2 linked regions of the Accumulibacter sp. genome follow. The protein of the gene in region 2 interacts with the protein of the main gene of each other region in a pairwise test. Links are inferred from orthologs where the notes say so. Each region holds a gene or a part of one and is shown on either strand. Other genes may lie near its edges.

Region 1 (15,720 bases), 2.4 Mb from region 2 along the record:
ACCCCAATCCTCACAAGTTAGCATATCAGCATATTGCGCGGCAGGCCTTGTGTCGGCTGCGCTCCTGCGGCAAAATAGAGCTGTAACCAATTGTTTATAAAGGAGAATCGCATGACGGCCTGAATATGCCAACATACTTGGTAAGCTCTCCAAGTATCTGTTTTCTCAAGAGTTGCTCCAAGTGGCTCGCCTCGACCCCAAACACTTCACCCGCTGCCGTACCCTCACCCTGCCAACCGTCCTCAGTTTTCTGCTCTCCAGCGTCCACGCCGCCGTCCAGTCGGAACTCGATCAGTTCTTCGCCAACCTGCGCAATCGCGCCGACTCGGTCCGTGAGGTCACCGCTCAAGCCTTCTACCAGGCACGTTACAAGATCAACGCGCTGGTGTTCGGCGAGGTCAATCAGCACCTGATGGGACTGGTGGAGGAACACTTGCCGATCCCGCGCTGGAGAGGCTTTCGGGTGGTCGCTGTGGATGGCAGCGCGGTTCGCCTGACGATGATGAAGGACAACGTCCGGTCGATCGTCACAGGCATGGCTTTCGGCCTCTACCTGCCGGGGATCGAGCTGTTCCTGAACTTCCGCCTGCATGAGCCTTTGTCCGATGAGCGTCAGATGTTCTTCGAGGCGATCGATTGTCTGCGCTCCGACGATGTGCTCGTGATGGACCGCGGCTTTCCATGTCGTTGGCTGGTGTCGGCGCTGACGGCACGTCGCATCCCCTTCTGCATCCGCTGCGATTTGTCTCAAGGATTCAAAGTGGTACGCGAGTTCCTGCAGTCCGGTCGAAGCGAGCAGGTCGTCGTCTTGCGCGCGCCCAATGCCCGTGATGCCGAGGACTATGAATGCCCGGCCACGCCGACCACGGTTCGCTTGGTGCGGGTGACGACACCGAACGGACGGGTGCATGTGGTGATGACCTCGCTCCTCGATCCAGTGACCTTTCCCGCCGCCGCGTTTGCCGAGCTGTACCACGGCCGCTGGCGAATCGAAGAGGCGTTCAAACGGATCAAGCACCGGCTGCAACTGGAACATACCTCCGGCTTGTCCTGGCATGCGGCGCGCCAGGATTTCGGCGCCAAGGCGGTCTTCGACAACCTCAACGCACTGGCCGCCTATGTCGCGACCCACACCCTTCTCGACCCCGGTTCGTCCTACAAGATCAACCGCACCTTGGAAATCGACAAGATCAAGCGACAGATCGGTCGTTGGCTCCTGGCTGCAACCGCCACCACTCGCCGCCTCAAGCCCATCCTCGAGGAAATCGCCCTGAACCTCCAGAAGTTCGTCCCCAATCGCTCCCAACCGCGAAAACCGCAGCCGAAACCGCACCTGTCGCACGCCTATAAGTGATTATGCCTATATGCTAACTTGTGAGGATTGATGCTGACCCTGGTTCTCGTGCTCGGCGGCTTCATCCCGAAGTTCGAGGTGCCGTTCTGGGTGATGCTCGCCTGCGCCATCGCCATCACCCTCGGCATCCTCTCCGGTGGCTGGCGGATCGTCCGTACGCTCGGTTTCGCCATCTACCGCGTCCGCCCGCTGCACGCCTTCGATTCGCAGCTCACTTCGGCGCTGCTGATCCTCTCGGCCTCATACGCCGGTGCCCCGGTGTCGACGACGCACGTCGTCGCCACCTCGATCATGGGCATCGGCTACTCCGAACGCCCGCGCGCGGTGCGCTGGAAGAAGGCCAAGGACATCGGCAAGACCTGGTTGTACACCATTCCCGCATCGGCGATCACCGCCATCGTCATTTACGCAATAGCCAAGATCATCGTCGGCTAAACAACCTTAGGAGATGAGAACCATGGATACCAACCCAAGCGAAGCCAACAAGCCGATCTTCCGCCGGCTCTACGAACGCGTCTTCCCGACCGTCGCCGATTTCTTCGGAATGCTCGGCGAACAGAGCGCCAATGCCGCCGAGACCACCCGCCTGCTCGTCGAGTTCATGGAAACCGGCGACGTGGCGGTCAGCCAGCGGGTGCGGGCCGACGAGCACGAGGCCGACCGCGTCAAGGCGAGCAACCTCGGCGTCCTCAGCGAGGCGTTTTCGACGCCGATCGACCGCGAGGACATCCACGCCGCGATCATGACGCTCGACGACATCGTCAATTACTGCAAGTCGACGGTGGTCGAGATGGATGTCCTCGGACTGCAGCCCGACAAGCACAGCCTCGAGATGGCGATGCACCTGCGCGAGGGCGCGGAAGCGCTGGCGCGCGGCTTTGGCCGGCTCGGCAGCGATCCGGCGGCCGCCGGCGGCGACGCGGCAGCGGCCCGCAAGGCCGAGCGGACGGTCGAGAAGGCCTACCGCCGCGCGATCGCCGAACTCTTCCAGGGAGACGACTACCTGCACATGTTCAAGCGGCGCGAAACCTACCGCCACCTGTCGAATGCGGCCGACCGTGTCTCCGATGCGGCAGCGGCGCTCGACAGTATCGTCGTCAAGCTGTGCTGAGAACCACTTGTAGGCTCGGGGTTGAATTTTCCGGCCGACAGGCCTACATTGGCAGGGCCAATGTCGGCAGTCATGAGGAGACGCTTATGAGGAAACTGGCCGCCGGCCTGATGGCCCTGGCGCTGGCGCTGTCGAGTGCAACCGCGGTCGCCTGCCCAGGCGAGAAAGCCAAGGATGGGCAGGCCGAAATGAGCACTCCGGCGAAGCCGAAGAGCTGACAGGTCGGTGAATGCAAACAGCGCGGCGCGCACCCTGCGGGGTCCGCGCCGCGTTTTTCTGTCCCCTCACCCCTGCATGGCCGGTTTGATCGGGCGGGCCACACGTCGGCCGGTCGCACATCCACCTGTGCCGACGCGTTGATCGCTCGTCCCTTTCACCCACGCCACTGGCAATTCCTCACTCACAGCGGGCAATGCACCGCTGCTGGTCGTCCGGGCAGTTGCCCTCGCCTTCGACGCGGCACTGCAAGCGCGTGCGGTGCGTGAAGACGATCCCCTCGCCATAGTCGCAGGCCAGCCGGCTGATCTGTCCCTGCCGTGACACGGTCATGCGCGCGCCGCGAACCGTGGACAGCCAGACCGCCGCCGAGCCGCAAGGCAGGTAGGCAGTGAATGTGCCATCCGCCGACTCCCACTGGGCGACGTTCTTCGCCTTCCGGTAGTCTGCGTAGTCGGTGCACAGCGCGGCATCGTCCTGATAGATGCGGCGATTGTCACTGCAGAAGCCGTTGAAACTGTAGCGCAGTTCGGCTTCAACGGGACAATTGCCGACCTGTACCGCTGCCGCCGGGTCGGGACAGGACAGCCGCTCGCCCGCCGACGCGACGAATGCCGGGAGGAGCAGAAGGAAGGCGGGGAAGCGGCGTTTCATCGGAAGAGTCTCCAGTCAATGGCCAGGAATCCCGCCGGGGGCACTCACCTGCCGGTCGCTGCCGGCTGGCGTTGCTGCCCCGGCCGCTGAGGGCTCGCGCCCATGATCTCGCGGATACGGGCGGCGATCTCGGTCGCCGGCGTGGCATAGGCGAAACGGCGCAGATAGCGGCCATCCGCCGCGAGCAGGAACATCCCCACCGAATGGTCGACTGCGTACTGATCGGCGGGTGCACCGGGCTCGCGAACCTGTTCGTAGCGCACGCCGAAATGGTCTGCGGCACGCCGGACGAGGGCTGGCGATCCGCTGAGCCCGATGATCCGCGGATCGAAGAAGCTGACGTAACTGCGCAGCATGCTCGCTGTGTCACGTTCCGGATCGACACTGATGAAGATCGCCTGCAGGCGCTCGGCATCCGGACCGAGGACGCCGAGCACCGCCACCATCTCGGCCAGCGTCGTCGGACAGACATCCGGGCAGAACGTGTAGCCAAAACTGATCAGTTGCAGGCGGCCCGGAAAATCCTCGTTGCTGACTGCGCGCCCGTTGGCGTCCATCAGCAGGTAGCGCGCCGGCAAGTCGGCCGCGCCATCGTCCGCAGCCGCACACTGCCCGCGGAGGAAGAGGAGGAGCGCGACGCACAGCGCGACGCCGAAGCCCCGGCTCATCATGGCGTTGGCGGCTTCTGCGTCGCCGTCTGAGCAACCGGCAGCAGCGACTGCAGGCGCCGCGACAGATCGTCCAACCGGGAAGCGAAGTCGGCGGCCGACGGACAGGACGCCAGGTCGCCACCCTGGGCGAGGAATGCCTGGTTGGTTCGCTCCTCGTACACTTCGCCGTAGCGCCGGGTCTTCGGTGCGTGCCGGATCATCAGCAGCTTCGCCTGGCCGGCGCTGCCCATCTCGCCGCAGGCAAGCGCCTGGCCATTGAGCCGACCGAGGTCGCCGATCGCAGCCAGAGCGGCCGTCGGGATGGCATCGGCGTCGGCGACAGCCGGGACGGCAAGAACGATCAGCAGACTCGACAGCAGTACACGCGGCATGGCTTGGAAATGGCTCGGCAGGTGATCGGAACGGATCGATTATAGGTGGTGCAGACCGGACCCCGCGTTGATCGGGCTCAAAAAGGCTGCCCTCGGATCGCACGGGGGGAGGGCAGCCGGCGAAACAAGACTTCGCTGGCTGCCGCTGTGATGTACACTGCGCGCCTCGCCTCTGACCCGCACCGGGCACCTTCCGCATGCCTCAACTCGTTCTCCTGCCCGGCAAGGATCGCCAGCTTGCCCGCCAGCATCCGTGGATTTTCGCCGGCGCGGTCGACCGGCTGGAAGGCCGCGCTCGTCCTGGCGACACGGTCGAGGTCGTCGCCGCCAACGGCCGGCCGCTGGCCAAGGCCGCCTGGAGCCCGGAATCGAAGATCCGGGCCCGGGTGTGGACCTTCGATCCGCAGGAAATCGTCGACGACGCGTTCTTCAAGCGGCGCGTGCAGGCGGCAGTCGAGCGTCGCCTGCTGCTGCCCGAGTTGCGCGAACAGGAGGGACTGCGGCTGCTGCACGGCGAGTCCGACGGCCTGCCCGGCGTCATCGCCGATCGCTACAGCGACACGATCGTCCTCCAGCTGACGTCCGCCGGCGCCGACAAGTGGCGACAGGCGCTGGTGCGTGCGCTGCAGCGGGCAACGGGCTGCGCGCGCATCTACGAGCGCTCGGACTCGGACGTCCGCCGTCTCGAGGGACTGCTTCCCGTCGCCGGCTGGTTGCTTGGCGAGGCGCCGCCGAGCCCGCTGAGCATCGTCGAGAACGGTGTCCGCATGCGGGTGGACATCGTCAGCGGCCACAAGACCGGCTTCTATCTCGACCAGCGCGACAACCGGCTGCTGACGTGCCGGCTCGCCAGCGGACGCCGGACGCTGAACTGCTTCTGCTACAGCGGCGGCTTCTCGTTGCAGGCACTCGCCGGCGGGGCCAGCCAGGTGCTGTCGATCGACTCCTCGGCACCGGCACTGGCGACTGCCGTGGAGAACCTCGCCCTCAACCCGCGACTCGACGCCAGCCTCGCCGAATGGCGCGAGTCGGACGTGTTCAGCGAGCTGCGGCTGTTGAAGCGTCGCGGCGAACTCTTCGACCTGATCATCCTCGATCCGCCGAAGTTCGCTCCCTCGGCCGCGCATGCGGAACGAGCCGCGCGCGCCTACCGGGACATCAACGTCTTCGGCTTCCGACTCCTGGCTGCGGGCGGCTTGCTGCTGACCTACTCCTGCTCGGGCGGAATCAGCCGCCAGCACTTTCGGGAGATCGTCGCCGATGCCGCAGTTGCCGCCGGTCGCGAGGCACGCATCCTGCGCCATCTGGCAGCACCCGCCGACCACCCGGTGGGACTCGGCTTCAGCGAAGGGGAGTACCTCAAGGGACTGCTCTGTCAGGCGGACTGAGCGCCGATGCAGCGGGCCAGCTGCACTCAGCCATCTCCCCAAATCTGCTTCAGGCGGGCATCCCGACCACAGGACAGCCGATAGTACGAATAACGCACTGGGTTCTTCCGGTAGTAGTCCTGATGGTACTCTTCGGCCGGATAGAAGGTTGCGGCGGCGGCCAGTTCGGTTTCGATCCGCGGCACCTTGCCGCTGGCCAACAGGGCATCCCGGCTGCTCTCGGCAGCCTTGCGCTCGACTTCGTTCTGCCAGTAGATGCCGCTGCGATACTGCGAACCGACGTCGCAGAACTGGCGGTTCCTGACGGTCGGATCGATGTGGCGCCAGAAGTGGTCCAGGAGCTGGACGTAGCTGATCCGCCGCGCGTCATAAGTGACGCGCACCGCCTCGGTATGGCCCGTGCCGCCCGCGCTGACCTGCTCATAGGTGGGGCTGGCCGTACGCCCGGCGGTATAGCCCGACTCCACCGCGATGACTCCCGGCAGCTTTTCGAAGTCCGCCTCGCTGCACCAGAAGCATCCACCGGCAAAGATCGCTGTGCGCACCTCGCCCGGCTTGGCGGCGGCCCCATCGGCCGCGGCAAGCGGACCCGCAATGAGGAGCAGCAGCACACCGACGACGGCCCGGCTCATGTGCGCAGTTCCGGCAGTTGCTCGCCGCGCGGCACGAAGCGAAGCGCCACGCCATTGTTGCAGTAGCGCTTGCCGGTTGGCTGCGGACCATCCTTGAAGACGTGCCCCTGATGCCCACCGCAGCGGCTGCAGTGATACTCGGTGCGCGGGTAGATCAGTTTGAAGTCGGTCCGCGTGGCAATCGCGCCGGGCAACGGCTGCCAGAAGCTGGGCCAGCCGGTGCCGCTGTCGTATTTCGCTGCGCTGTCGAAGAGCGGCAGGCAGCAGGCAGCACAAACGAAGGTGCCGTCGCCCTTCTCGTGGTTCAATGGACTGCTTCCGGCGCGTTCGGTGTCCTCTTCGAAGAGGACACGATAGGCGGGCAGCGGCAGCAGGGTCGCCCACTCGGCTTGCGATTTTTCGAGCCGACCGTGGTCACGAGTCGCCGCGGGACCAGCCGTCGCCTCCGGGACGATGCAGGTCGAGATGTGGTTCAACCATTTCAGTGTCTGACAACGATTCATGATGCGCTCCAACAGGACGATAAAGCAGACGGCGCCGACGACTGGAACCGGCATCGGAGAGTGTCGCGCCAGATGTACCCCGGGCCGTGCGTGATCGCAGACAAAGCTCATCGCGCGCGCACCGACGATGCTTCTTCGGCAACGACGCCGCGGCGGCAGTTCCCCGCCCGTTGCCGCTGGAGAAAGGGACGGCAGGCGCCACAGCACGGGCCACTGTCCTGACCTCTCTGCGGCCAAGCCCGCTGCCGGGCTGCCCCCATTGGTCGCCAGACGGGACCACACCTTACGCCAGATCACGCATGGCTGCCGGGCAGCTGCAACAGAGTTGCAGCTGCCCGGCAGCCATGTTCTAATTCCCGATCATGAAGCCTGCCATCATCCGCAGTGGCGAACAGCCGAGCGAAAGCGAGGCCGAGCGTGCAGCCCGTCTGATTCGCCGCGCCGGCGCCCGCGCCACGCCGGCCCGCGTTCGCGTCCTCCGCCTGCTGCGATCGGCACCGACCGCACTCAGCCACCATGAGATCGAAGAGTCCCTCGGCGATCTGGCGCTCGATCGCGTCACGCTCTACCGCGTGCTCGACTGGCTGGTCGCGACCGGGCTGGCGCACCGGAACGCGGACACGCGACGGACCTTCCGCTTTTCCGCCGCCAGCGGCAGCGAGCATTCGGCCCATACCCATTTCCGCTGCGACGGGTGCGGGCGTGTGTTCTGCCTCGACGCCGCACCGCCGCCACCCCCGATGCTGCCGGAGGGGTTCTTGCTGTCACGCATCGAACTCGATCTGCGCGGACGCTGCGCGCAGTGCGCGGGCAGCCCGCAGTGAGCGCAGTGCCGTCGCCCGAACGGGCGATTCCGGTGACCATCCTGGCTGGCTTCCTCGGTGCCGGCAAGACCACGTTGCTCAACCATCTCCTGCGGCAACCGGCGATGGCCGATGCGGCGGTGCTGATCAATGAATTCGGCGAGGTCGCGATCGACCATCACCTGGTCGACAAGGTGGACGACAACGTCCTCGTTCTCGCTTCCGGCTGCCTCTGCTGCAGCGTCCGCGGCGAGCTTGCACGCAGCCTGCGCGACCTGTTCATGCGCCGCCTGCGGCGCGAGATCCCTACCTTCTCCCGCGTCCTGATCGAAACCACCGGGTTGGCCGATCCGGCGCCGGTACTGTACACGCTGCTCGAGGATTTCTTCATCGCCGAGCGCTTTCGCATCGATGGCGTCGTGACGGCAGTCGACGCGACCCATGCGAACCGCCAGCTGGGACGCCATTTCGAGGCCGTGCGGCAAGTGGCGATGGCCGATCGCCTGTTGTTGACCAAGTGTGACCTGGCCGAGCCGGCTGAGCTCGCCACCCTGGCGCGACGACTGCGCCGGGCGAACCCCGGCGCACCGCAGATCGAGGTCGCGCACGGCCACATTGATGCCGGGCAGGTACTCGGCTGCGGGCTCTACGACCCCGCTGGCAAGACAGCCGACGTCCGGCGCTGGCTGGCCGAGGAGAAGGTCAAGGCGGAACACGACGCCTGGCGGCAGGATCTGCACGTCCATGACGTCAATCGCCATGACGCACTGGTTCATTCCTTCGTCCTGCGCTTCGCCGAGCCCTTCGCTTGGCCGGACTTCAGTGAAGCGATCGATGTCCTGCTCGCCACCTGTGGTGACCGCATCCTGCGCGTCAAGGGCCTCGTCGCTGTCGCCGACGAGGTCGGGCCACGCGTCGTGCAGTGTGTGCAGCACATGCGCTATCCGGCAGCATCACTGCCCGAATGGCCGGACGACGACCGGCAGAGCAGGCTGGTGTTCATCGTCCGGGCGCTCGAGCGACAGATCATAGATCAGGCCTTCATCATGTTCTGTGGCACCCCGGCAAAAGGAGAAGTGTGACCGGCAGCAGATGATCCGTCGGCAGCCCACGGCGGAAGGTGGCGGCTTCGGTCACGATGGTCAGCGAGCGTGCGCGCACCCCGTCGCGACAGCCCGCACAGAGAGTAGAATCCTGGCTCCTGCCGATCCGTCACAGGATCTCCGATGCCGATCAACGAATTCCCGCTGACCCTGCTCTGCCACCCGGCGACGCCGGCGCCCGTGGTGCGATCGGTCGAAGCCCGGGCAGAACGCACCGCCAGCGGCGACCTGGTGCTGGCCTATCGGCTGCGCGGTGACATGGTGCGCCTGCGAATCCCGCCACCAACGGCTCCCCGGCGTGCCGATGGCCTCTGGGAACACAGCTGCTTCGAGGCCTTCACCGGCATCGCGGGCGAGACTGCGTATCAGGAGTTCAACTTCTCGCCGTCCGGCGAGTGGGCGAGCTACGCGTTCGCCGGCTACCGCCAACCGATAGCCGTGGCCATACCGCTACCGGCACCGCGGCTGACCGCCAGGCTGTCTGCCGGCCGCCTCGAAGTCGAGGTGTTGATCGCCGCTGCTGCCTTGCCGGCGAATGCCGCCGCGGCGACCCTGCAGATCGGCCTCGCCGCGGTCATCGAGGCGGCCGATGTCGTCGACGGCAGCCACAGTTACTGGGCACTGCACCATCCGGCTGATCTGCCCGATTTTCATCATCGCGACGGCTTCCGCCTCGAACTCGCCCCGGCAAGCCGATCCGCCCGAAGGGATTCCTGATGCCCGCGTTCCTCTCCGGCCTCGACCGTTTGCTCGGCGACAGCGACCTGCGGCAACCCCTGCGCGGCCGCCGGCTGGCGCTGCTCGCCCACCCGGCATCGGTCAGCGCCGACATGACGCATGCGCTCGACGCGCTCGCAGCGCTGGACGATGTGCGGCTGACGGCCGCCTTCGGACCGCAGCACGGATTGCGCGGCGACAAGCAGGACAACATGGTCGAGTCGGCCGAGTTCTTCGATCCGCAGCACGGAATCCCGGTCTTCAGCCTGTACGGCACGGTCCGACGTCCAACATCGCAAATGATGTCGAGCTTCGACCTCCTGCTGGTCGACCTGCAGGATGTGGGCTGCCGCATCTACACCTTCATCACCACCCTGCTGTACGTTCTCGAGGCGGCCGCCTCGCATGGCAAGGAAGTGTGGATCCTGGACCGCCCGAACCCCGTCGGGCGGCCGGTTGAAGGATTGCTGCTGCGCCCTGGGTGGGAGAGCTTCGTCGGCGCCGGACCGCTGCCGATGCGCCATGGCCTGACGATGGGCGAACTCGCCTGCTGGTTCATCCGCCGGTTCGAACTCGAACTGGACTGCACGGTCATCCGGATGCAGGGCTGGGCGCCCGACGCGGCACCTGGCTACGGATGGCCGACTGGCCAGCGCAGCTGGATCAACCCGAGCCCCAATGCCGCCAGTCTGGCGATGGCGCGCTGTTATGCCGGCACGGTGATGCTCGAGGGCAGCTCGCTTTCCGAGGGTCGCGGCACGACCCGCCCGCTGGAGCTGTTTGGCGCACCGGATCTCGACGCTCGCCGGCTGATCGCCGGCATGCATTCGCTGGCACCCGCCTGGCTGCAAGGCTGCCGGCTGCGCGAGTGCTGGTTCGAGCCGACCTTCCACAAACACGCCGGGCAGCTGTGCCACGGTGTCCAGATCCACGTCGACGACAGCGCCTACCGGCACCACGGTTTCCGTCCCTGGCGCTTGCAGAGCCTCGCCTTCAAGGTGCTGCGGCGATTGCAGCCGGACTACCCGCTATGGCGGGACTTTCCCTACGAGTACGAAACGGATCGGCTGGCGATCGACCTGATCAACGGCTCGCCCGCGCTGCGACAGTGGGTCGATGACCCGACGGCCACGCCCGACGACCTTGATTCCCTCAGCCGCGCTGACGAGGACGCGTGGCTGCAGATGCGGCAGGACTTCCTGCTTTACTGAGAGTCACTGGCGAGGCTGCGCGCACGATGGCTGCGCCGCCGCGGCATCGCCAACCGTGCTCGTCGGGGCTCTCGCCCCCGACAGCAGGCTACGACGAGACCGCTTCGCGCACGGCCGCAGCGAGCGTCTCGGCAGCGCTGTTGACCAGCAACGGATCCTGCCCTTCGACCATCACTCGCAACAGAGGCTCGGTTCCGGAGGCGCGCAGCAGGACCCGTCCGTGCCCCTGCAACTCGCGCTCCACCGTGGTGCGGGTGGCCGCGATCAGCGGGTGCTCCTGCCAGGGGAATCCCTTGCTCAACGCGACGTTGATCAGCTTCTGCGGATACAGCCGCAGACAGCCCAGCAACTGCTGCAGATCGCCGCCCTCCTCGCGTAGCGCGCACAACACCTGCAGTGCAGAGACGATGCCATCGCCGGTCGTGTGCCGATCAAGACACAGGATGTGTCCCGAGTTCTCGCCACCATAAAGCCAGCCCTTCTGCCGCAGCAGGTCCATGACGTAGCGGTCGCCGACGGCCGCGCGGGCAAACGGAACCTTGAGTTCGCCGAATGCATGTTCCAGAGCCAGATTGGTCATCAGCGTGCCGACGACTCCGGCAACCGCTCCTTGCCGCAATCGGCTGCGCACGACGGCAAACAGCAGCTGGTCGCCATCGTAGACCTGGCCCAGCGAATCGACCATGATCAAGCGGTCCGCGTCACCATCGAGGGCAATGCCGATGTCGGCCGCCTGCGCCAAGACCGCCCTCGACAGAGCTCCAGGAGCGGTCGCGCCTACATCCTGATTGATGTTCAGGCCATTCGGTTCGGTACCGATGCTGCTGACTTCTGCCCCCAGCTCATGGAAGACATGCGGCGCGAGATGATAGGCAGCACCGTTGGCGCAATCGACGACGATCTTCAGTCCGCGCAGGTCCATCTCGAATGGGAAGGTGCCCTTGCAGAACTCGATGTAGCGCCCGTCGGCGTCGCCGATCCGACGCGCCCGCCCGAGACCGGCGGAGGGAACACAGGTCAGCGGTTCGTCGAGGGCCGCCTCGATCTCGAGTTCCAGATCATCGGGCAGCTTGCTTCCGTTCGCCGCGAAGAACTTGATCCCGTTGTCGTAGTACGGGTTGTGCGACGCGGAAATGACGATGCCCGCCTGCAGGCGCAGGGCGCGAGTGAGGTAGGCAATCGCCGGCGTCGGCATCGGCCCGACCAGACAGACATCGACCCCGGCGGCGGAAAACCCGGCTTCGAGAGCCGCCTCCAGCATGTAGCCCGAGATCCGGGTGTCTTTGCCAATCAGTACCGCTGGCCGGTCGCCCGGCTTGGCATGGCTGCGCGTACTGTCGCGTGCGGCCAGGACCCGTCCGGCCGCATGTCCCAGGCGCATGACGAACTCGGGCGTGATCGGTGCCTCGCCGACGCGCCCGCGGACGCCATCGGTGCCAAAATACTTTCTCGTCACGACTTTCTCTCCCCTTGAGCACAGGCGCCGAGTGGCACCCGTCACGCAAATGACATTCTACCCACAGGCCGGCCAGGCGGATCGCCAAATAGCGCACATAGACTGCAGGTGGCGCTGCCGCCCATGGCGATGCACGTCCCGCGGCTGCCGTCCCGGACTACAGCCGCTTGCGACCCGAGGTCGCCCGGGCAACCCACAGGGACTGCCGGAGTGATGCGCGTCAAGCTGCCGCCGCCGACCTCGGCGCATCGGTGCCGCGCGCCGCCTGCCAGACCGCCAGCGCATCGCGCGTTTCGGCCACATCGTGCACCCTCAGGACACGCGCCCCACGCTCGACAGCCACCACCGCGGCGGCGATGCTGGCCGCAAGGCGCTCGCCGAGCGGGCGCCCGGTGATGGCGCCAAGCATCGACTTGCGCGAGAGGCCGGCCAGCACAGGCAGACCGTCGCTGGCCAGTTGCTCGAGAGCGCGCAGCAGGTCGAGGTTGTGCTGCAGGGTCTTGCCGAAGCAGAAGCCCGGGTCGAGCAGGAGACGATCGTCGCTGATCCCGGCCTCCCTCGCCGCCCGTACCCGGCACCGCAGGAACTCCCGCACCTCGGCGACGACATCGCGGTACGAGGGCTGCCGCTGCATGGTCAGCGGTTGCCCCTGCATGTGCATCAGGCAGACCGCGCAGTCGCTCTCTGCTACCGCCTCCATGGCTCCCGGCATGCACAAGCCATGGATGTCATTGATCATCGACGCGCCGTGCCGCAGTGCCGCCCGCATCACCTCCGGCTTGTAGGTATCGACCGAGATGGGTACGCCACAGCCGGCGAGTCCCGCAAGTACCGGCAGGAGCCGATGCAGTTCGTCCTCTGCCGTCACCGGTAGCGCTCCGGGACGGGAGGATTCGGCACCGAGATCGAGCAGATCGGCGCCGGCGTCGATCTGCCGCTGGGCCTGCGCCACCGCCGCTGCAGTGTCGCCGGCAAGCCCATCTCCCGAGAAGGAATCGGCCGTCAGGTTCACGATGCCCATGAGCAATGGGCGATCGACGGCGAGTCGAAAGGATCCGCAACGCAGCATGCAGCAGCCTGGCTGATCAGCCGAACGAGAACGAGAGCGCTCTCGGTTCAGGCGGGTGCCGGTGGCGCGCTCGGCGCTGCATCCGGCGCATTGTGGTCGCTCTTGTTGGCCGGCGGCAACTGTGTCTGCTTTGGCGGACGCGGCGGCTTGCCCTGCATGACGTCATTGATCTGATCGGCGTCGATCGTCTCAAGTTCGAGCAACGCCGACGCCATCGCCTCGACCTTGTCGCGGTGCTCCTCGAGCAGGCGGCGAGCGAGGGCGTACTGCTCGTCGATGATGCGGCGGATCTCGCGATCGACCTTTTCCATCGTCGCTTCCGACATGTTCTTGTGCGTTGTCACCGATCGTCCGAGGAAAACCTCGCCTTCATTCTCGCCATACACCATCGGCCCCAGTGCATCCGACATGCCGTAGCGGGTGACCATGTCGCGTGCCATCTGCGTCGCGCGCTCGAAATCGTTCGAGGCGCCGGTCGTCATCTGGTTCATGAACAGCTCTTCGGCAATCCGACCGCCAAAGAGAACGGCGATCCGACTCATCAGATAGATGCGGTCGTAGGCGTAGCGATCCTCCTCCGGCAACTGCATCGTCAACCCGAGGGCACGCCCACGCGGAATGATCGTCACCTTGTGTACCGGGTCCGACTTCGGCATGAGTTTGGCGACCACGGCGTGCCCCGCCTCATGGTAGGCCGTGTTGCGCCGCTCGTCCTCGTTCATCACCATGCTGCGCCGCTCCGCGCCCATCATGATCTTGTCCTTGGCCTTCTCGAAGTCCTCCATGTCCACCAGACGCTTGTTGCCGCGCGCGGCGAAAAGCGCCGCCTCATTGACCAGATTGGCAAGGTCGGCACCAGAAAAACCTGGGGTTCCACGGGCGATGATGTCCGCCTTGACATCCGGCGACAGCGGCACCTTGCGCATGTGCACCACCAGGATCTGTTCGCGACCCCGGATGTCAGGCAGCGGAACGACCACTTGGCGATCGAAGCGACCCGGTCGCATCAGAGCGGGGTCCAGAACGTCCGGTCGGTTGGTCGCAGCAATGACGATCACCCCGACACTGCCTTCGAAACCGTCCATCTCGACGAGCATCTGGTTCAGCGTCTGCTCGCGCTCGTCGTTGCCACCACCGAGGCCTGCACCACGCTGGCGACCGACGGCATCGAGCTCATCGATGAAGATGATGCAGGGCGCATGCTTCTTCGCATTCTCGAACATGTCGCGAACGCGCGCCGCGCCCACGCCGACGAACATCTCGACGAAATCCGAGCCGGAAATCGAGAAGAAGGGAACCTTGGCTTCGCCGGCAATCGCCTTCGCCAGCAACGTCTTGCCGGTGCCCGGGTTGCCGACGAGCAGGACGCCCTTCGGGATGCGCCCACCAAGCTTCTGGAACTTGGACGGGTCGCGCAGGAAATCGACGAGTTCCGACACCTCCTCCTTCGCCTCGTCGCAACCGGCGACGTCGGCAAAGGTGATGGTGTTGGACGACTCATCGAGCAGGCGCGCCTTGCTCTTGCCGAACGAGAAGGCCCCGCCACGACCACCGCCCTGCATCTGGCGCATGAAGAAGATCCAGACGCCGATCAGCAGCAGCATCGGGAACCAGCTGACGAAAATGCTCATCAGGAAGGACTGCTCTTCCTCCGGCTTGGCCTCGATCTTGACGCCATGCTTCAGCAGATCGGAGACCATCCAGAGATCCGGCGGCGCATAGCTCGTCAACTTGCGCCCATCGGTCGTCGTTGCCTTGAGCACGCGCCCCTCGATGACCACCTTGGCGATGTTTCCCTTGCCCACCTCCTCGATGAACTGGGAGTACTCCATCGACTGCTGGGCCACCTGGCGATTGTTGAACTGGTTGAAGACGGTCATCAGGACGAGACCGATCACCAGCCAGACTGCCAGATTCTTGAACATGTTATTCAATACGTCACCTCTTCATCCTGCCCGCACAGCCGTTCCCGAGACGCCCCGCCGTGGATGCGGAATTGCATTCTAAACCGATTCCCAGCCGGACGATCAAGCATTACGCCGCCAAGCTCCCGTCAGGCTTGCAGGCCCCGGCCGAGAAGATACACCTCCCGACTGCGATCCCGCGAGGCATCCGGCTTGCGCAGGCACACCCGCCTGAAGGTCTGCCGCATGCGGACGAAAAAATCGTCGAAGCCCAGACCCTGGAACACTTTGACCAGCAGACAGCCCTCCGGTTGCAGCCATTGGCTCGCGAAATCGAGAGCCAGTTCCGACAGGTGCATGCCCTGTGCCTGATCACACAGGCTGATACCCGAGATATTGGGCGACATGTCGCAGAGTACAAGTCCCGCTCGCTCCTGTTTCAACAGTCCCCGCAGGCGGTCGAGAACCTCCGTTTCGCGAAAATCGCCCGGCAGGAAGACGACTCCGGGCAGCGGCTCCATCGGCAGGATATCGACCGCGATGACCTGACCCCGCCC
Region 2 (15,654 bases):
AGCGCGGCGATCGCCTGCGCCAGGGTGCTGCCTGCCGCCGCGCACGGGGCGAGGATCGCGCCCGGCTGAGGCGAGCTTGCCCGCAGCCGGGCCAGCTCGCGCAGGTCGAGCGAGAAACCGGTCGCCGGCCGCGCTCGGCCAAAGACACTGCCGACGCCGTCGTAACGGCCGCCACGGGCGATCGCCGTCGAGTAGCCCGGGCAATAGGCGGCGAAGACGACACCATTGTGATAGTGGTACCCTCGCAGGTCGGCGAGATCGAAGGAAAGTGGCAGATCGGGGAGCGAGACCTGCAATTCCTGCAGCGTCGCCAACGCGGCGACGATCCCCGGCAAGGGGGGCAGTTCCCGCCTCGCGCGAGCCAGGATGTCGACGTCGCCGTAGAGTTCCGGCAGCACGAGCAGTGCGCTGCGCCAGGGCTCGTCGAGACGGCGGCAGGTGTCGGCCAGACCGGGCAGATCCTTGCCCTGCAGCAACAGCAGCAGGGTCGCTTCGAGTTCGCCGTCGACACAGGCGGCTGCGGCCAGGGCGCGAAAGACGGCGACATGGCCAAGGTCGATGCGCGCCGCGCTGACCTCGGCCGCGGCCAGCGTGGCGGCCATCAGCCGAATGACCTCACGGTCGGCAGCGACGCCGGCGTGACCGTAGAGCTCGGCCCCGAGCTGTATCGGCTCGCGGCTGGCACCGAGCGCCGCGGGCAGCGTGTGCAGCACGCTGTCGCAATAGCACAGGCGGGTGACACCCTGCCGGTTGAGCAGATGGGCGTCGATCCGCGCCACCTGCGGCGTCATGTCGGCCCGCACGCCGAGGGTGCGGCCGGAGAGCTGATCGACGAGCTTGAAGGTGCGCAACCGCAGATCCTGGCCGGAGCCGGTGAGCAGCGACTCGAGATGCTCGAGCAACGGCGGCAGGACCAGTTCGTAGCCATGCACGCGAAACAGGTCGAGCAGCCGGCGGCGCATGGTCTCGATGCGCGCGGCCTCGGCCGGCAGGGCGTCGGCGATGTGCTCGGGCAGCAGCCAGTTCATCGGAAGATCATCAACAGCACCAGCCCGACGAGCATCGAGGTCAGCCCGACGAAACGGATCTGCCCATCGCTGAAGCGGATGAGGCGACGGAAGGTCTCGCGCCAGGTGGATGGGGCGACGAAGGGTAGCAGTCCCTCGACCACCAGCATCAGGGCCAGCGCCAGCAGCAGGTTGTCGATCATTTGCCGGCTTTGTCGCCGCCGCGGCCCATGCTCTTCATGTACTTGAAGAAATCCGAATTCGGCTCGACGACGATCACGTCGTTCTTGCCCTTGAAGCTGTTGCGGTAGGCTTCGAGACTGCGATAGAAAGCGTAGAAGTCGGGATGGTTCTCGAAGGCCTGGGCGTAGATCGCGGTCGCTCGGGCATCGCCCTCACCCTTCATCTTCTGCGCATCGCGATAGGCTTCGGCAACGATCACCTCGCGCTGCTTGTCGGCGTCGGCACGAATCTTCTCCGCTTCGGCAAAGCCCTGTGAACGCAGTTCGTTGGCCACCCGCTTGCGCTCGGCGTCCATCCGGCGGTAGACCGAATCGCTGACGTCGCTCGGCAGTTCGACCCGCTTGACGCGCACGTCGACGATCTGGACGCCGATCTTGCGTGCGTCGAGGTCGGCCTTCTCGCGCATCTGCTCCATGATCTTGTTGCGCTCACCCGAAACGACATCATGCACGGTCCGCTTGCCGAACTCCTCGCGCAGGCCGGCATTGACGGTCTGTGACAAGCGCGTCTTGGCACGCCCCTCGTCGCCGGCCACCGAGATGTAGTAGAGCTTGGGATCGACGATGCGCCACTTCGTGAAGGAGTCGACCAGGACGTTCTTCTTTTCCGAAGTGATGAAACGCTCCGGCTCGGGATTGTCGAGCGTCAGGATGCGACGGTCGAAGTAGCGCACGTTCTGGATCAGTGGCCACTTGAAGTACAGTCCGGGCTCCTCGATCACTTCGCGAATCTCGCCGAGCTGGAAGACGATCGCGCTTTGCCGCTGGTCGACCGTGAAGATGGTCGCACCGAGCAGGACGAGGACCGCAACGAACGTGCCGACGATGAAGTTCATTCCGCCTTTCATCAGCGGGCCTCCCGATCACGCTGACGCAGCGTCTCGCGCGAACGCGTATCGCCCTTCTCGACGACCTGCGGCGGCACTTCGTTGGACACCGCAGGCGACGGCCGCGATGGCTGCGGCGCTTCCGGAGCGCCGCCGGCAGGCGCCGCCGCCACTGCTCCGGCCGCCTGCATCAGTTTGTCGAGCGGCAGGTAGAGCAGATTGCCCTGCCCCTTGGCATCCACCAACACCTTGCTGGTGTTCGAATAGACCTGCTGCATGGTTTCGAGATACATCCGGCTGCGTGTCACCTCCGGTGCCTTGGCATACTCGCTGACGATCTGCCGGAAGCGGCTGGCATCACCCTCGGCGCTGAGGGTGACGCGCTTCTGGTAACCCTCCGCTTCCTCGAGCAGCCTCGCTGCCGTGCCGCGAGCCTTCGGAATCACGTCGTTGGCGTAGGCCTGGCCCTCGTTCTTCTGCCGCTCGCGGTCCTGCGACGCCTTGACCGCATCGTCGAACGCCGCTTGCACCTGTTCCGGCGGCTGTGCGTTCTGCATCGTCACCTTGGAAATCAGGATGCCGGTCTGGTAACGATCGAGGATCTCCTGCATCAGCTTCGCCGCCACCGCGGCAATCTGCTCGCGCCCCTCGTAGAGCACGAAATCCATCCGGTTCTTGCCGACGATCTCGCGGATGGCCGTTTCCGCCACCTGCATGACGGAGTCGTCGGGATTGCGATTGTTGAAGACGTAGTCGACCGGATCGTTGAGGAACCACTGAACCGCAAACTGGATGTTGATGATGTTCTCGTCGTCGGTGAGCATCAGTGCTTCCTTGAGCACCTTGTTCTTCTCACTGCCACGGTAGCCGATCTCGACCGTGCGCACGCCGGAAACGTTGACCAGTTCATGCGACTGGATCGGATACGGCAGCCGCCAACGCAGGCCGGGGTCGGTACTCTCCTTGTAGCGACCGAACTGCAGCACCAGCCCGCGCTGCGAGGCGTCCACGATGTAGAAACCACTCGCCAGCCAGACGACGACGACGAGCGCCAGCAGCAGACCGATGCCACCACCGAGAAAACGCGGGTTGAATTGTACCGGCGGCCGATCGCCACCCCGATCACCGCCGCGATCGCCACCACCGCCGCGCTTGCCGTCGAATATCCCCGACAGGCGGCGATTGAGGTCGCGCCACAACTGCTCGAGGTCCGGTGGCCCTTGGTTGGGGCGACGGCCGCCGCCATCATCACCGCCGCGGTTGCCCCACTGCGGGTCATTCAGCGACATCAACACGCCAAGGCTAGAAATCATGGGGAACCATCCGAATCAAGATGCTTATCCACAGCCTGCAGGACCGCCGCACCAGAAGCGCCCCGGCTGGTCCCGCCCGTCTTCAACAGAGCGATCTCGGCCAGCGCTGCGCGCAGCAGGGGCAGCCCCTGACCGCCGATGGCGCTGACGCGAACGCGCCGGATTCTACCATACTCGTCCCGCTCGACCGAAGGCGGCAGGCCGGTGAGATCAAGCTTGTTGAGCACCATCAGTTGCGGCACGCCAGCCGCCCCGATCTCGACCAGCACCTGGTTGACGTCCGCCACCTGGTCGTCGCGCGCCGGACTCGCCGAGTCGACGACGTGCAACAACAGGTCCGCCTCCGCCGTTGCCTCGAGTGTCGCATGGAAGGCCGCAACCAGCGAATGCGGCAGCTTGCGGATGAAACCGACGGTATCCGAAAGAACGATGTGCCCTGCCTCAGGCAACCAGAGCTTGCGTGTCGTCGTGTCGAGCGTGGCGAACAACTGGTCTGCGGCATAGACGCCGGCATGCGTCAACGCATTGAACAGGGTCGACTTGCCGGCGTTGGTATAGCCGACGAGCGAGACATTCAGCAGTTCGCCGCGTGCCCGCGCCTTGCGCTGCACCCCGCGTTGGCGCTCGAGGCGGGCCAGGCGTCCCTTGAGCGTGCGCACGCGGATGCCGAGCAGGCGGCGGTCGGTCTCGAGCTGCGTCTCACCCGGGCCGCGCAGGCCGATGCCGCCCGTCTGCCGCTCGAGGTGGGTCCAGCCACGCACCAGACGGGTTGCCAGATGCTCGAGCTGCGCCAGTTCGACTTGCAGCTTGCCCTCGGAACTCTTCGCCCGCTGCGCGAAGATGTCGAGAATGAGGCTGGTCCGGTCGATGACGCGGCACTGCAACGCCCGCTCCAGGTTGCGCTCCTGGGCAGCACTCAGTTCATGGTTGAAGATCACCAGTTCGGCCGCATGCGCCGCCAGCTCGGCTGCGATCGCCTCGACCTTGCCCTTGCCGGCATAGGTCGCCGCATCGGGAGCATGTCGGCGACCCTGCACGACCGCGCACACTTCGGCACCTGCCGACCTCGCCAGCAGACAGACTTCTTCGATCTGCTCGGCGAGATCATCGCCGCCGAAGTCGAGCTGAACGATGATCGCGCGCTCGACGCCGGACCGGCGTTCAGCTCCCGCCATTGTGGTGCGCCGACGTCAACAGGCGGGCACTGCCAGGCATTCCCCGTCCGGTCGCACGCGCACGGCGACGCGCAGCCGGATGGCTGCGTGCCAGCACGACGACAGACCGCTCACCCCTCGTCGGTCTCGTGCTGCAGGGTGATCGGCCGCGACGGCACGACCGTCGAGATGGCGTGCTTGTACACCATCTGGGTGACCGAGTTCTTGAGCAGGACGACATACTGATCGAAGGAATCGATCTGTCCCTGCAATTTGATGCCGTTTACGAGGTAAATCGAAACCGGTACGCGCTCGCGCCGCAGCGTGTTGAGAAACGGGTCTTGTAGGAGTTGCCCTTTGTTTGTCATCCTTGAAGCTCCATCCTGATGGGGTTTGCGTTGTTGAGGTTCGAGAATAATTGATTTTCTCGCCGCATGCCAGCGCGGGCGAGACAATCGATGACGCGGCGCCGCCGGCCTGGGCTTTCAGCACTTCCTTTGCGGCACGGTCACGGGTAGCATGACTGCCACTCAACCACCCGCGAGGCAATGCGCATGGACCTGGAAACCATCGACTGGGGTGCCGTCGCCCTCGGCATCAGTGTCGCTGCCGGACTGCTGTGGGGCCTGGTTTTCTTTCTGCGGCAGAACCGAAAGGATCTCGAAAGCCTCAATCGGACGCTGCGCGACGAGAGCGACGAGAGCGACCAGGCCGGGGACAACCCGCCAGGTTCGACCTGAAAACCACACGCCCGAGCCAGTCGGCCGCCAACCGTCAGCGACGCCCGCAGCAGGGTACCGGATCAGTGGCGCTCGAGGAAGGCCTCGAAGTCGGCCAGCGGCAACGGCCGGCTGAACAGATAGCCTTGATAGGCGTGACAGCCGTGCCCCGCCAGGACGTCGCGCTGGGCGACCGTCTCGACACCCTCGGCGATCACCTCCAGGCCGAGGCTGTGCGCCAGCGCGACGACCGTGCGTGCGATCGCCTCGTCATTGGCGTCGCTGAGCAGATCGCGGACGAATGACTGGTCGATCTTCAACTGGTCGAGCGGCAACCGCTTGAGGTACGACAGCGACGAGTAGCCGGTGCCGAAGTCGTCGAGCGAGAAGCCGACTCCGCGCGCCTTCAACGCAGCCATCTTGGCGATGATGTCCTGCACGTTGTCGAGCAGCATGCTCTCGGTGAGTTCCAACTTGAGGTTGCGGGGACTGGCACCAGCCGCGTCGAGAGCGGCCAGCACCTGGTCGACGAAGTTCGGCTGCCGCAACTGGCGTGCGCTGACGTTGACCGAAAGCGAAAATTGCGACAGGCCTGCCCTTGCCGACCAGACTGCGATCTGAGCACAGGCGGTCTGCAGGACCCACTGGCCCAGAGGAAGGATCAACCCGGTTTCTTCGGCGATGGGGATGAACTCGCCCGGCGAGACCAGGCCGCGCTGCGCGTGTTGCCAGCGCAGCAGCGCCTCGGCGCCGAGCAGCCGGCCATCCAGGCCGACCTGCGGCTGATAACAGAGGAAGAACTCGCCCGCCTGCAGCGCCTGCCGCAGATCCCGCTCGAGTGCAGCGCGTGCGCTGACCACCGCCTGCATCCGGGGATCGAAGAAGCGCAGGGTGTTGCGTCCCATCGCCTTGGCCTCGTACATCGCCAGATCGGCCCTCTTCATCAGTTCGTCGATGTCATCCTGTTGTCCGTCGAAGAGCGTCACGCCGACACTCGGCGTGTTGTGGTACTCGTGCTCGCCGAGATCGTACGGCCGGTTGAGAACGGCGAGGATCTTTTCGCCAACGATCCGGCACTGGCTTGCCGCATCCTCCTTCCGCGCTCCGAGGTCCTCTAGCATGACCACGAACTCGTCGCCCCCCAGACGGGCAACGGTATCGCGTTCCCGCACACAGTCGCTCAGCCGGCGGGCAACCTGCTGCAGCAGGAGGTCCCCCTTTTGGTGGCCGAGCGTGTCGTTGAGCGTCTTGAAGTTGTCGAGGTCGATGAACAGCAGGGCGCCCTGTCGATTCCGACGCGCGCTTGCCGCCATGGCGATGCGCAGGCGGTCATGCAACAGGCGCCGGTTCGGCAGGCTGGTCAGCGCATCGTAGAAGGCGAGTTGCTTGATCTCCTCCTGCGTCGCCTTGCGCAGTGTGATGTCGGTGAGCATCGAGACGTAATGGGTGACCCGGCCGTGGCTGTCGTTAACCGCCGAAATCGTCAGCCACTCGGGATAGATCTCGTCATTCTTGCGCCGGTTCCAGATCTCGCCCTGCCAGGCGCCGGTACGCGCCAGACTCTCGCGCATGGCCGCGTAGAAGAGCGCGTCGTGACGGCCCGAACGCAGGAGTCTGGGCGTCTGCCCGACTGCTTCGGCGGCACTGTAGCCGGTGATGGTGGTGAAGGCCTGGTTGACGCGCAGGATGATCCCGTCGGCGTCGGTGATGAACATCCCCTGCTCCGACTCGAATGCGGTAGCGGCGATCCGCTCCCACTGCTCGGCCTGGCGACGATCGGTGATGTCATGTGACACGACGACGATGCGTCGTGGCTGCCCCTGCTGATCCCGGATCACCCGGCCGACGGAGTGCATGTGCCTGACGCCGCCATCCCGCCGCAGCAGCCGGTACTCGATCGCCTGCCCGGCACCGCTGCGCACCGTCTGGCGAAAGACCTCCTGCACCCGCTCCCTGTCGTCGGGATGGATGTCGGCAAAGGAGTCGGTGCCGGGAAGTTCGCTGGTGTCACCAAAGAACTGCCGGTACGAAGGACTGTTGTAGAGCCGGCGCCCCTGCAGGTCGAGGACGGCGATGTGCTCGCCGATGCTCTCCGAAATCAGCTGAAAGAACTCCTTCTGCTCACGCAGCGATGCTTCCAGCTCCTTCCTCTCGGTGATGTCCTGGGTCGTCCCGAGGCTGCGCACCGCCCGGCCATCCGCGCCAAACTCTACTTCCGCCCGCTGCGCCACCCAGCGCACGCCGCCGTCGGTGATGATGCGCAACTCGCTGTCGAAGGGCTCCCCACGAAGTGCCGCCTCGGTGTACTGCTGCAGGCTGCCACGATCATCCGGATGTACCAGCTTCATGAACCCGGCCAAGCTACCGGTCGAGCCCTCCGGCACGCCAAAGATGCGACAGGCCTCTGCCGACAGGCGAATCGTGCCGCTCGACAAGTCGTAGATCCAGCTGCCGACATGCGCCACCCGCTGTGCCCGACGCAGTTCGGCGGCGTTCGCCAGCAGTTCGGCGCTGCGTTGCTCGAGATCCTGGCCGAGGCGCCGCACGTCGGCGATCCGCCTCTGGTACGCGCGGCGGAGGAAGCGGATCAGCAGCAGCGCGACGACGATCGCCGCCAGCTGGATCAGGGCAAGCATCATTGCCGGCGTCGGTGGCTGAGGTGGCAACCAGTGCAGCAGCTCAGCCAGCAGCAAGGCACTGACCAACACGCCGGTCAAGGTGGCCAGAGCGAGCGCTGCCCACCCTCCTAGAAGCCAGCCACCGGTGATGATCAGAAGCGGATAGAGGATCACCAGCGAGCCACGCAAGCCGCCATAGGACAGGGTGATGCCGACGACAGCAAGCCAGGTGCCCCAGACGAGGACGGCGAGGGAAGCGCGCAGGTTCCCGACCGCGAGAAAGCGCAGCGTCGCAGCCGCGACGACGATCAAGGCAGCCGGTCCGAGCGAGCGCAGAGGCTGCTCCGGAATCAGCAGCAGAATGGTTGCAAGCACTCCGCAGGCCGTGAGCAGGATCGCCCAGCCCGTATATTTCAGGAAGGCGATCGACGGCGCCCAGTACAGCGGCTGATCATCGTCACCACCGACAGGGGCGGTCGCCGGCGCGGGCGAGCGGTTCTCTTCTGCACGGCTCGCCGATTTGCTGACTGCCACGCGTCAGGCTCCCGCAGCTTCGGTCACTACCCGGAAGAACCGGTAGCAGTTGCGCCCGGCCTTCTTCGCGTAATACATCGCCGTATCGGCATTCTTCAGCAACTGGCCGACGTCCTCGCCGTGCTGCGGGTAGACGGTGATGCCGATGCTGACCGAGATGGCGATCGCGTGCGGACCGATCAGGAAGGGCCGCCTGAGTGCCGCCAGTACCTTGTTGGCGACCAGAACGGCATCCATCGCCCGTTCGAGCTGCGCCAGCAGGATCACGAACTCGTCGCCACCGAGACGCGCCACGGTATCCGTTTCGCGCGGCACACAGGATTTCAGGCGCAGGGCCACCTCCTGCAGCAACAGGTCGCCGACGTCGTGCCCGAGCGTGTCATTGACCGGCTTGAACTGGTCGAGATCGAGGAACATCAGGGCAAGCGTCGCCCGGTCCCGGCGCACCTGCGCCAGCGCCTGCGCCAGGCGATCGCTGAGCAGCGCGCGATTCGGCAGATCGGTGAGCTGATCATGGTGGGCGAGGTGCTGGACGCGCTCCTCGCTTGCCTTGCGCTCAGAGATGTCCTGCTTGATGGCGACGAAGTGCTGGATGCGGCCGTTGATGTCGGTCACCGGCGAGATCGTCAGCGCTTCGTCATAGAGGCTGCCGTCCTTGCGCCGGTTGACGAGCTCGCCGCTCCAGACCCGTCCGTCGAGAATCGTCTCCCACATGCGCTGATAGAACTCTTGGTCCTGCTGGCCGGCGTTGAGCATTTCGCTCGGCCTGGTTCCCACGGCGTCTGCCAGGCTGATGCCGGTCATCCGGGTGAACGCCGGGTTGGCCCACACCACCGTCGCATCGACATCGGTGATGACGATGCCGTTGGCGGCGGAGTTCAGCGCCGCCTCGAACAGGCGCAGGCGTGACTCGAGCTTCTGGCGCACGACGGCATGCCGGATCGCACGCCCAAGCCCGTCATGTTCGAACTGTCCCTTGACCAGGTAATCCTGCGCGCCGGCCTCCAGAGCCGCCGCCGCCAACTGATGGTCGTCGGCCCCGGTGAGGACGATGATCGGTACGTCGGGCACCACCGAGCGCATCATCTGCACCGTCGCGATCCCAGCCGAATCGGGCAGCGAGAGGTCGAGCAGGACGACATCGGGTCTGGCGGCCGTCGCCATGCGCACGCCATCGACCAGCGTCGACGCCCATGCCAGCGGCTCGCGGTCGCCGAGGCGGAGCAAACCGGCGCGGCGGATGCTCGCCTGGATCAGGCCAAAGTCGCCTGCGTCATCCTCGACCACCAGGATCGAGACTTGCGGCGTCGACTCGCTCATTTCCTCTTCTCCATGCCATAGACCGCCGTGGTGACCTTGTTGCCATTGTGCGCCAGCAATGCCTCCCGTGACCAGTGCTCGCCGAGCCGCCGGATATCGTCGATGAACACGCCGACATCGGCGGTCTTGACGATGTAACCAGCGGCGCCGAGACGACGGGTGGCAAGCACGTCCCGTTCGACTGCCGAGGTGCTCAGGACGACGACCGGAATACTGCGCAGCGAGTGATCATCCTTGATCTCGGTGAGGAACTCCCGTCCATCCATGCGCGGCATGTTGAGGTCGAGCAGGATCAGGTCAGGGCGTCTCGCCGACAGGTAGCGACCCCCCTGCCGGCGCAGATACTCAAGCGCCTCGCGTCCATCGACGACATGCTCGACCTCCGCCTCGACCCGGCTTTCACGCAGCGCGACACGCAACAGATGGGCGTCCGCCGGCTCGTCCTCGACGAGCAGGATCAGCATCCGCACACCCCGGCCGTCACTCGCGCCGGTCGCGCCCGTCGCCGTCGCCAAGGGGCCGCTCATGTCGCACCACCGACGCCTGTCGGCGGCTCGGCCGCCGGCAGCTGCAGCGCCAGTCGGCAGCCGCCACCCGGCGCCTCCTCGATCCACGCCTGGCCGCCGCAGCTCTCGGCAACGCGACGGACGATCGCCAGCCCGACACCCGTTCCCTCGCCGCTCGACGACAATCGTTCGAACACGCGGAAGACGCGCCCACGATACGCCTCCTCGACGCCGGGGCCATTGTCGCTGACGTGGTAGACGACCCACTCGCCACGGCGCTCGCCGGAAATGTCGATGCGCAGCGCCTGCGTACCGCGGCCATGCTGCAGGGCATTCTCGATCGCGACGCGAAACAGGTCGCTGAGCCGCGGCAGGTCGATCAGGACAGGCGGCAACTGGCGGAAATTGAGCCGGGCACCGGCCTCGGCAATCGGCCCGGCAAGCTGCGTCAGCAAGGCCTGCAGTACCGGTTCGACGGCACAGCACTCGAGCTGCCCGCGCGGCTGGTCAGCCGACAGGTAGAGTTCGGCATCCCGCAGCAGTTCCTGCAACCTCTCCGCCTGCTGGCCAATGAAGTCGAGCGACAGCTGCGCCTCGGGGTCGTCGACGCGCCCGCTGAGCTGGCCACGCAGGCGACCCGCATAGGTTGCGACGCGCCGGGCCGGCTCCTGCAGGTGGTGCGCAGTGACTTCGGCGAAGCGCTGCAAGTCGGCAGTCCGTTGCGCAACGCGCAGTTCCAGCGTCCGTTCGTGCGCTCGCGCGGCGGCGATCAGCCTCGCCTGCCATGCCGCCTGCCACGCCAGCACGAGGCAGAAAAGCAGGCCCACAGCCGCCTGCAACAGAAGTCCGCTGACATCCGACCAGCCGGCGAGCGGCGCCACGCTCAGGCTCCAGGGCACGTTGGCCACCACCAGTTCCTTCTCCACCGGGTCGACCAGGTTCGCCCGCGCAGAAGCCGCTAAGAGCTCCTTCTCGCGCGTCTCGGGGTCGCGACGGAACAACTGATAGGCGTAACCCTGTGCTTCCAGATCGTCGAGACCGCTCTCACGCAGCAGCTCCGGAAAAGCGATCCGGGCGACGGCAAAGCCCCAGAATGCACGGCCATGGGCCGGGTCATCGCCGACGATCGGCAACAGCGCAGCGACCTCGAAACCACCGCCCTCCAGCTTGATGGGTCCGGCCAGCAGCGGTATGCCCCCGTTGCGGCTCTGTCGCGCCGGTCTGCCGAGATCCGGATCATGCAGTAGACTGAACCCGATCATGCCCTCGTTGCCAGCCAGCGGAACGACCTGCCGCACCACTCCGGCCGGCGCCAGTTGCAGCGCGGAGACGCCGGGAAAATGGCGCAGCAACCGCTCGCCCATTGGCGTGAAAGCCGCGGTGCTTTCCCTTCCCGGTTGCAGGATGGCGGCCAGGGCATAGGTTGCCGCGAACGTCCGCTCGACGCTGCTCTGGATGTCGCGCGACCGTTCGGCGGCTACGCCGGCCGCCTGGATCCGGGCTTCGCGCTGCCGCTGCTGTTCCTGGCGCCAGATCAGCCCGCCAGCCAGTGCGCCCGCCAGCACGAAAGCCAGCAATCCGACGAGCCGTGGCCGACAGCCCAGGCTGTTGCCGGCGCCTGTACTTGCGCGCTCGCCGACCGAGGACGCGGCTGCGACCGTCATGCGGCTCCCCCTGGCATCGGCAGCGTGACGCAGAATCGACTACCACTGCCGTCACCGTCGGACTCCGCCCAGATGCGTCCCCCGTGGTGCTCGGCAATCTTGCGACAGAGTGCCAGACCGACGCCGCTTCCTTCGAAGGTGGCACGGCTGTGCAGCCGCTGAAAGACCTGAAAAAGGCGGCCCAGCTGTGCCGGTGCGATGCCGACACCGTTGTCGGCAACCACCAGATTCCATTCCGCGCCGGCGGGCCGGCTGATCACCGCGATCTCCGGCCTTCGTCCTGGGAAGCGAAACTTGACCGCGTTCGCGATCAGGTTCTGCAACAGCCGCAGCATCTCGTCCGGCCGAACGAAGACGCGCGGCCATTCACCGCAGATGTCGATCTTGGCAGCGGCCTCGGCAATCGTCGGCTGCAGAAACAGCAGAGCTTCATCGAGTACGACCCGGCTTTCGATCCACGCCGGCGGTTCACCGAGGCGACCGACCCGCGAGTATTCGAGCAGCGCCACCAGCATCCGGTCCATGCGCTTGGCACCGTCGATGGCAAAGCCGAAGTACGCGCTCTGTTCATCGTTCAGCCGGTCGGCGAGACTGGTACCAAGCAGCTGCAGGTAGCTGGCAATCATCCGCAGGGGTTGCCGCAGGTCGTGCGAGATGGCGTAGCTGAACTGCTCGAGTTCGGCATTCGAGCGTCTGAGCTCCACTTCGGCCTGCTTGCGCTCGGTGATGTCCTGCGTCGTCCCCAGGCTGCGCAACGGCTTGCCATCGGCACCAAAGGTCAGGTCGGCACGCTGCCGGACGTAGCGGACCGTGTTGCCGACGCGGATGCGATGCTCGTGCTCGAACGCCCCGCCGAGGCGCAGGAAGTGCCGCCACGCCGCCTCGAGCGATGCACGATCCTCACTGCAGACGATTTCCAGATACCCGCGGTAGTTGCCCACCGTGCCTTCCGGAAGACCGAAGATGCGACAGGTTTCCGCCGACAGATGCATCTCGTCGCTTGCCAGCTCATAATTCCAACTGCCGACGTGGGCCACCGACTGCGCCCTGATGAAGTTGGCCTGACTCTCACGCAAGGCGGCCACCGCCGCATCGAGCTGCCGCACCTTCAACTCCAGGTCTTGCTGCAACTGCTCCTGTTCCCGCACCAGGCGGTAAGTGCGCAGCGCCGAGTGGACCTGGGCGAAGATCTGGTTGCCGTGCAGTTCCGACTTCAACCGATAACCGTCGATCTCGTACCCGCTGATCACTTCGCGCTGCGGGGCATGGCCCGGCTGGCCAGTGACCAGGACGATCTGTACGGTCCGGTTGGCCAGTTGCTCGCGAACGTGACGGACGAGGTCGAGGCCCGCCCGGCCCGACTCCATCACCACGTCCAGCAGGATCAGGGCGATGTCTGGATGGGCCGCCAGGACCGCCTTCGCCTCCTCCGCCGAGAAGGCATCGAGCACCTGCAAACCGCGACCTTCGATCACCACGTCGAGCAAGGCGAGGCGCAGCACCGCGTGCACGTCCGCCTCGTCGTCCGCGACGAGGACTTTCCAGGGGCGACCGGCAGCCGGCGCAGGCTCGTCTGCATCGGCCTGCAGCAGGTTGGGAAAGAGGTCCGGATCGTCGCTCAGCGGGTTGCGCATCCGCTCATCTCCACTGCCAGAGCCACCGCGCACTCGTCCCGACACCGCTCAAGCGAGCGCTTGCCGCCACCTTGTCGCCACAACCAACGGTTCTCCATACACGCAACTGCCCCGAGGACTCATTCACGGCAACGACCCGGCATCCGCTCTACGCCGACTGCCGGTCCATGCTTCCAGCTACGGCCCGGCAACCCTGCGACTTGAGGCCCATCCTGTCGACACCAGGCAGAGACAGGCGCCACAGTTCATTTCTGTTCGATCGGTGGCGCCACCTTGAAGACTTCCGCCAGCGTCGTCACCCCGGCTGCCACCTTCATCGCTCCCGAAATGCGCAGGGGCTTCATCCCCTCGCGAAACGCCAGGTCGCGAATCCTGGCAATGTCCTTGTTCTCGCTGATCGCCTGTTTGACCTCGGGCGACAGCATGAGGATCTCGTACAGCCCGACGCGGCCGAGGTAGCCGGTCATCCGGCAATCGAGGCAGCCGACGGGGCGGTAGAAGCGCGACGGGCGGTTCGACTTCCACGGCGCGACCAGCTGATCCCACATCGCCTCCTCGACCGGGCTGGCCGGATGCACCTGCTTGCAATGCGGACAGAGGATGCGCACCAGACGCTGCGCCATCACTCCGAGCACCGTCGCACCGAGCAGGTAGGACGGCAGGCCGAGGTCGAGCAGGCGCGTGATCGCCGACGGCGCATCGTTGGTATGCAGCGTCGACAGCACCAGATGACCGGTCAGCGCCGCCTGGATCGCCACTTCGGCAGTCTCCAGGTCACGGATTTCGCCGATCATGATGATGTCCGGGTCCTGCCGCATCAGGGCGCGTACGCCCTGCGCGAAACCGAGGTCGATGACGTTCTGCACCTGCATCTGGTTGAAGGCAGGCTCGACCATCTCGATCGGATCCTCGATCGTGCAGACGTTGACCGCCGGCGTCGCCAGCTGTTTCAGCGTCGAGTAGAGCGTCGTCGTTTTTCCCGATCCGGTCGGCCCGGTGACCAGGATGATGCCGTTCGGCCTCTCGGCCATCGCCTTCCAGCGCTCCTGGTCGTCATCCGAGAATCCCAGCTCGGCAAAACCCCGCACCAGCACCTCGGGATCGAAGATGCGCATCACCAGCTTCTCGCCAAAGGCCGTCGGCAGGGTGGACAGGCGCAGTTCGGCCTCCTGGCCGTCGGCGGTGCGCGTCTTGATGCGTCCGTCCTGCGGGCGGCGCTTCTCGACGACGTCCATGCGTCCGAGGATCTTGACGCGATTGATCATCGCCGCCAGGACGCTCATCGGGATCTGGTACACCTGGTGCAGGACGCCGTCGATGCGGAAGCGAACGATGCCGGCTTCCCGCCGTGGCTCGATGTGGATGTCGCTGGCGCGCTGCTCGAATGCGTACTGCCACAGCCAGTCGACGATGTTGACGATGTGCTGGTCGTTGGCGTCGAACTGCCGATTGGTGCGGCCCAGCTCGACCAGCTGCTCGAACGAGGACAGGTTGCCGGCAGGGCCGCCGAGCTGCGCCGCCTTCTTGACCGAGCGCGCGAGGTTGTAGAACTCGACCAGGTAGCGCGCGACGTCGACCGGACTGGCGAGGACGCGACTGATCTCCTTCTTGCTGATCGCGCGGATCTCCTTTTCCCAGTCGCGCAGGAAAGGCTCGGTCGTCGCCACCAGCACTTCCCGGGTCGTCACGGCCACCGGCAGGACGCCGAAACGTGTCGCGTAGGCACTCGACATCACCTCGGTCACGGCGGTGAAATCGACCTTCAGCGGATCGATGTGGTAGTACTCGAGACCGACGCGGCGCGCCAGCCACTCGCCGAGATCGTCGAGGGTCAGCGGGCGGTACGGTTCGAGCTGCGATTTCCATTTCTGGTCGCCGATGATCACCAGCGGGTGCGCCGCCAGTCGCTTGAGCCGGCTCTCCTTGAGCAGGTTGTCGGCATCCGTCGAGGTGACGAGACCGTCGGCGACGAGCCAGCCAAGCACCTCGGCCAGTGTCAGACGATGTTCATGAACGGCGTTGACCGTTGCCTGCAGCATGTGCGGGTTTCCGGGGAGGGGTATGGACACTATACCGGAGAGCACCATCGCGACTCAATGGTCGCGCCGCGACGGGG

Evidence for each region.
Region 1: the proteins of hflK (region 2) and ftsH interact in binary tests that used the Escherichia coli proteins (3 or more experiments, as listed by UniProt). The link is inferred for Accumulibacter sp. from one-to-one orthologs.

Annotation. Positions count from the first base shown.
Region 1 is NZ_JAZKUG010000001.1:486,142-501,861, forward strand. The notes cover bases 12,751-15,720. They hold ftsH (ATP-dependent zinc metalloprotease FtsH), read right to left. Parts: upstream 15,194-15,720; coding sequence 13,307-15,193; downstream 12,751-13,306. Other genes in these bases: folP (dihydropteroate synthase), read right to left, coding at 12,751-13,211; V5B60_RS02295 (RlmE family RNA methyltransferase), read right to left, coding at 15,313-15,720. Also shown: V5B60_RS02205 (inorganic phosphate transporter), read left to right, coding at 1-21; V5B60_RS02210 (IS4 family transposase), read left to right, coding at 158-1,354; V5B60_RS02220 (DUF47 domain-containing protein), read left to right, coding at 1,812-2,465; V5B60_RS02225 (hypothetical protein), read left to right, coding at 2,552-2,683; V5B60_RS02230 (hypothetical protein), read right to left, coding at 2,862-3,335; V5B60_RS02235 (SCO family protein), read right to left, coding at 3,380-4,006; V5B60_RS02240 (hypothetical protein), read right to left, coding at 4,003-4,377; V5B60_RS02245 (class I SAM-dependent rRNA methyltransferase), read left to right, coding at 4,575-5,765; peptide-methionine (S)-S-oxide reductase MsrA, read right to left, coding at 5,792-6,397; peptide-methionine (R)-S-oxide reductase MsrB, read right to left, coding at 6,394-6,900; V5B60_RS02260 (Fur family transcriptional regulator), read left to right, coding at 7,263-7,724; V5B60_RS02265 (CobW family GTP-binding protein), read left to right, coding at 7,721-8,785; V5B60_RS02270 (DOMON-like domain-containing protein), read left to right, coding at 8,930-9,523; V5B60_RS02275 (exo-beta-N-acetylmuramidase NamZ family protein), read left to right, coding at 9,523-10,734; glmM (phosphoglucosamine mutase), read right to left, coding at 10,823-12,190; more of folP, read right to left, coding at 12,411-12,750. UniProt on the Escherichia coli protein: Acts as a processive, ATP-dependent zinc metallopeptidase for both cytoplasmic and membrane proteins. Plays a role in the quality control of integral membrane proteins.
Region 2 is NZ_JAZKUG010000001.1:2,908,675-2,924,328, reverse strand. The notes cover bases 1,232-4,135. They hold hflK (FtsH protease activity modulator HflK), read right to left. Parts: upstream 3,366-4,135; coding sequence 2,097-3,365; downstream 1,232-2,096. Other genes in these bases: hflX (GTPase HflX), read right to left, coding at 3,386-4,135; hflC (protease modulator HflC), read right to left, coding at 1,232-2,085. Also shown: V5B60_RS13045 (ATP phosphoribosyltransferase regulatory subunit), read right to left, coding at 1-1,028; V5B60_RS13040 (DUF2065 domain-containing protein), read right to left, coding at 1,025-1,210; more of hflC, read right to left, coding at 1,207-1,231; more of hflX, read right to left, coding at 4,136-4,564; RNA chaperone Hfq, read right to left, coding at 4,675-4,911; V5B60_RS13015 (hypothetical protein), read left to right, coding at 5,098-5,283; V5B60_RS13010 (sensor domain-containing protein), read right to left, coding at 5,346-8,414; V5B60_RS13005 (diguanylate cyclase domain-containing protein), read right to left, coding at 8,418-9,734; V5B60_RS13000 (response regulator), read right to left, coding at 9,731-10,261; V5B60_RS12995 (sensor histidine kinase), read right to left, coding at 10,258-11,904; V5B60_RS12990 (sensor histidine kinase), read right to left, coding at 11,901-13,538; V5B60_RS12985 (GspE/PulE family protein), read right to left, coding at 13,784-15,577.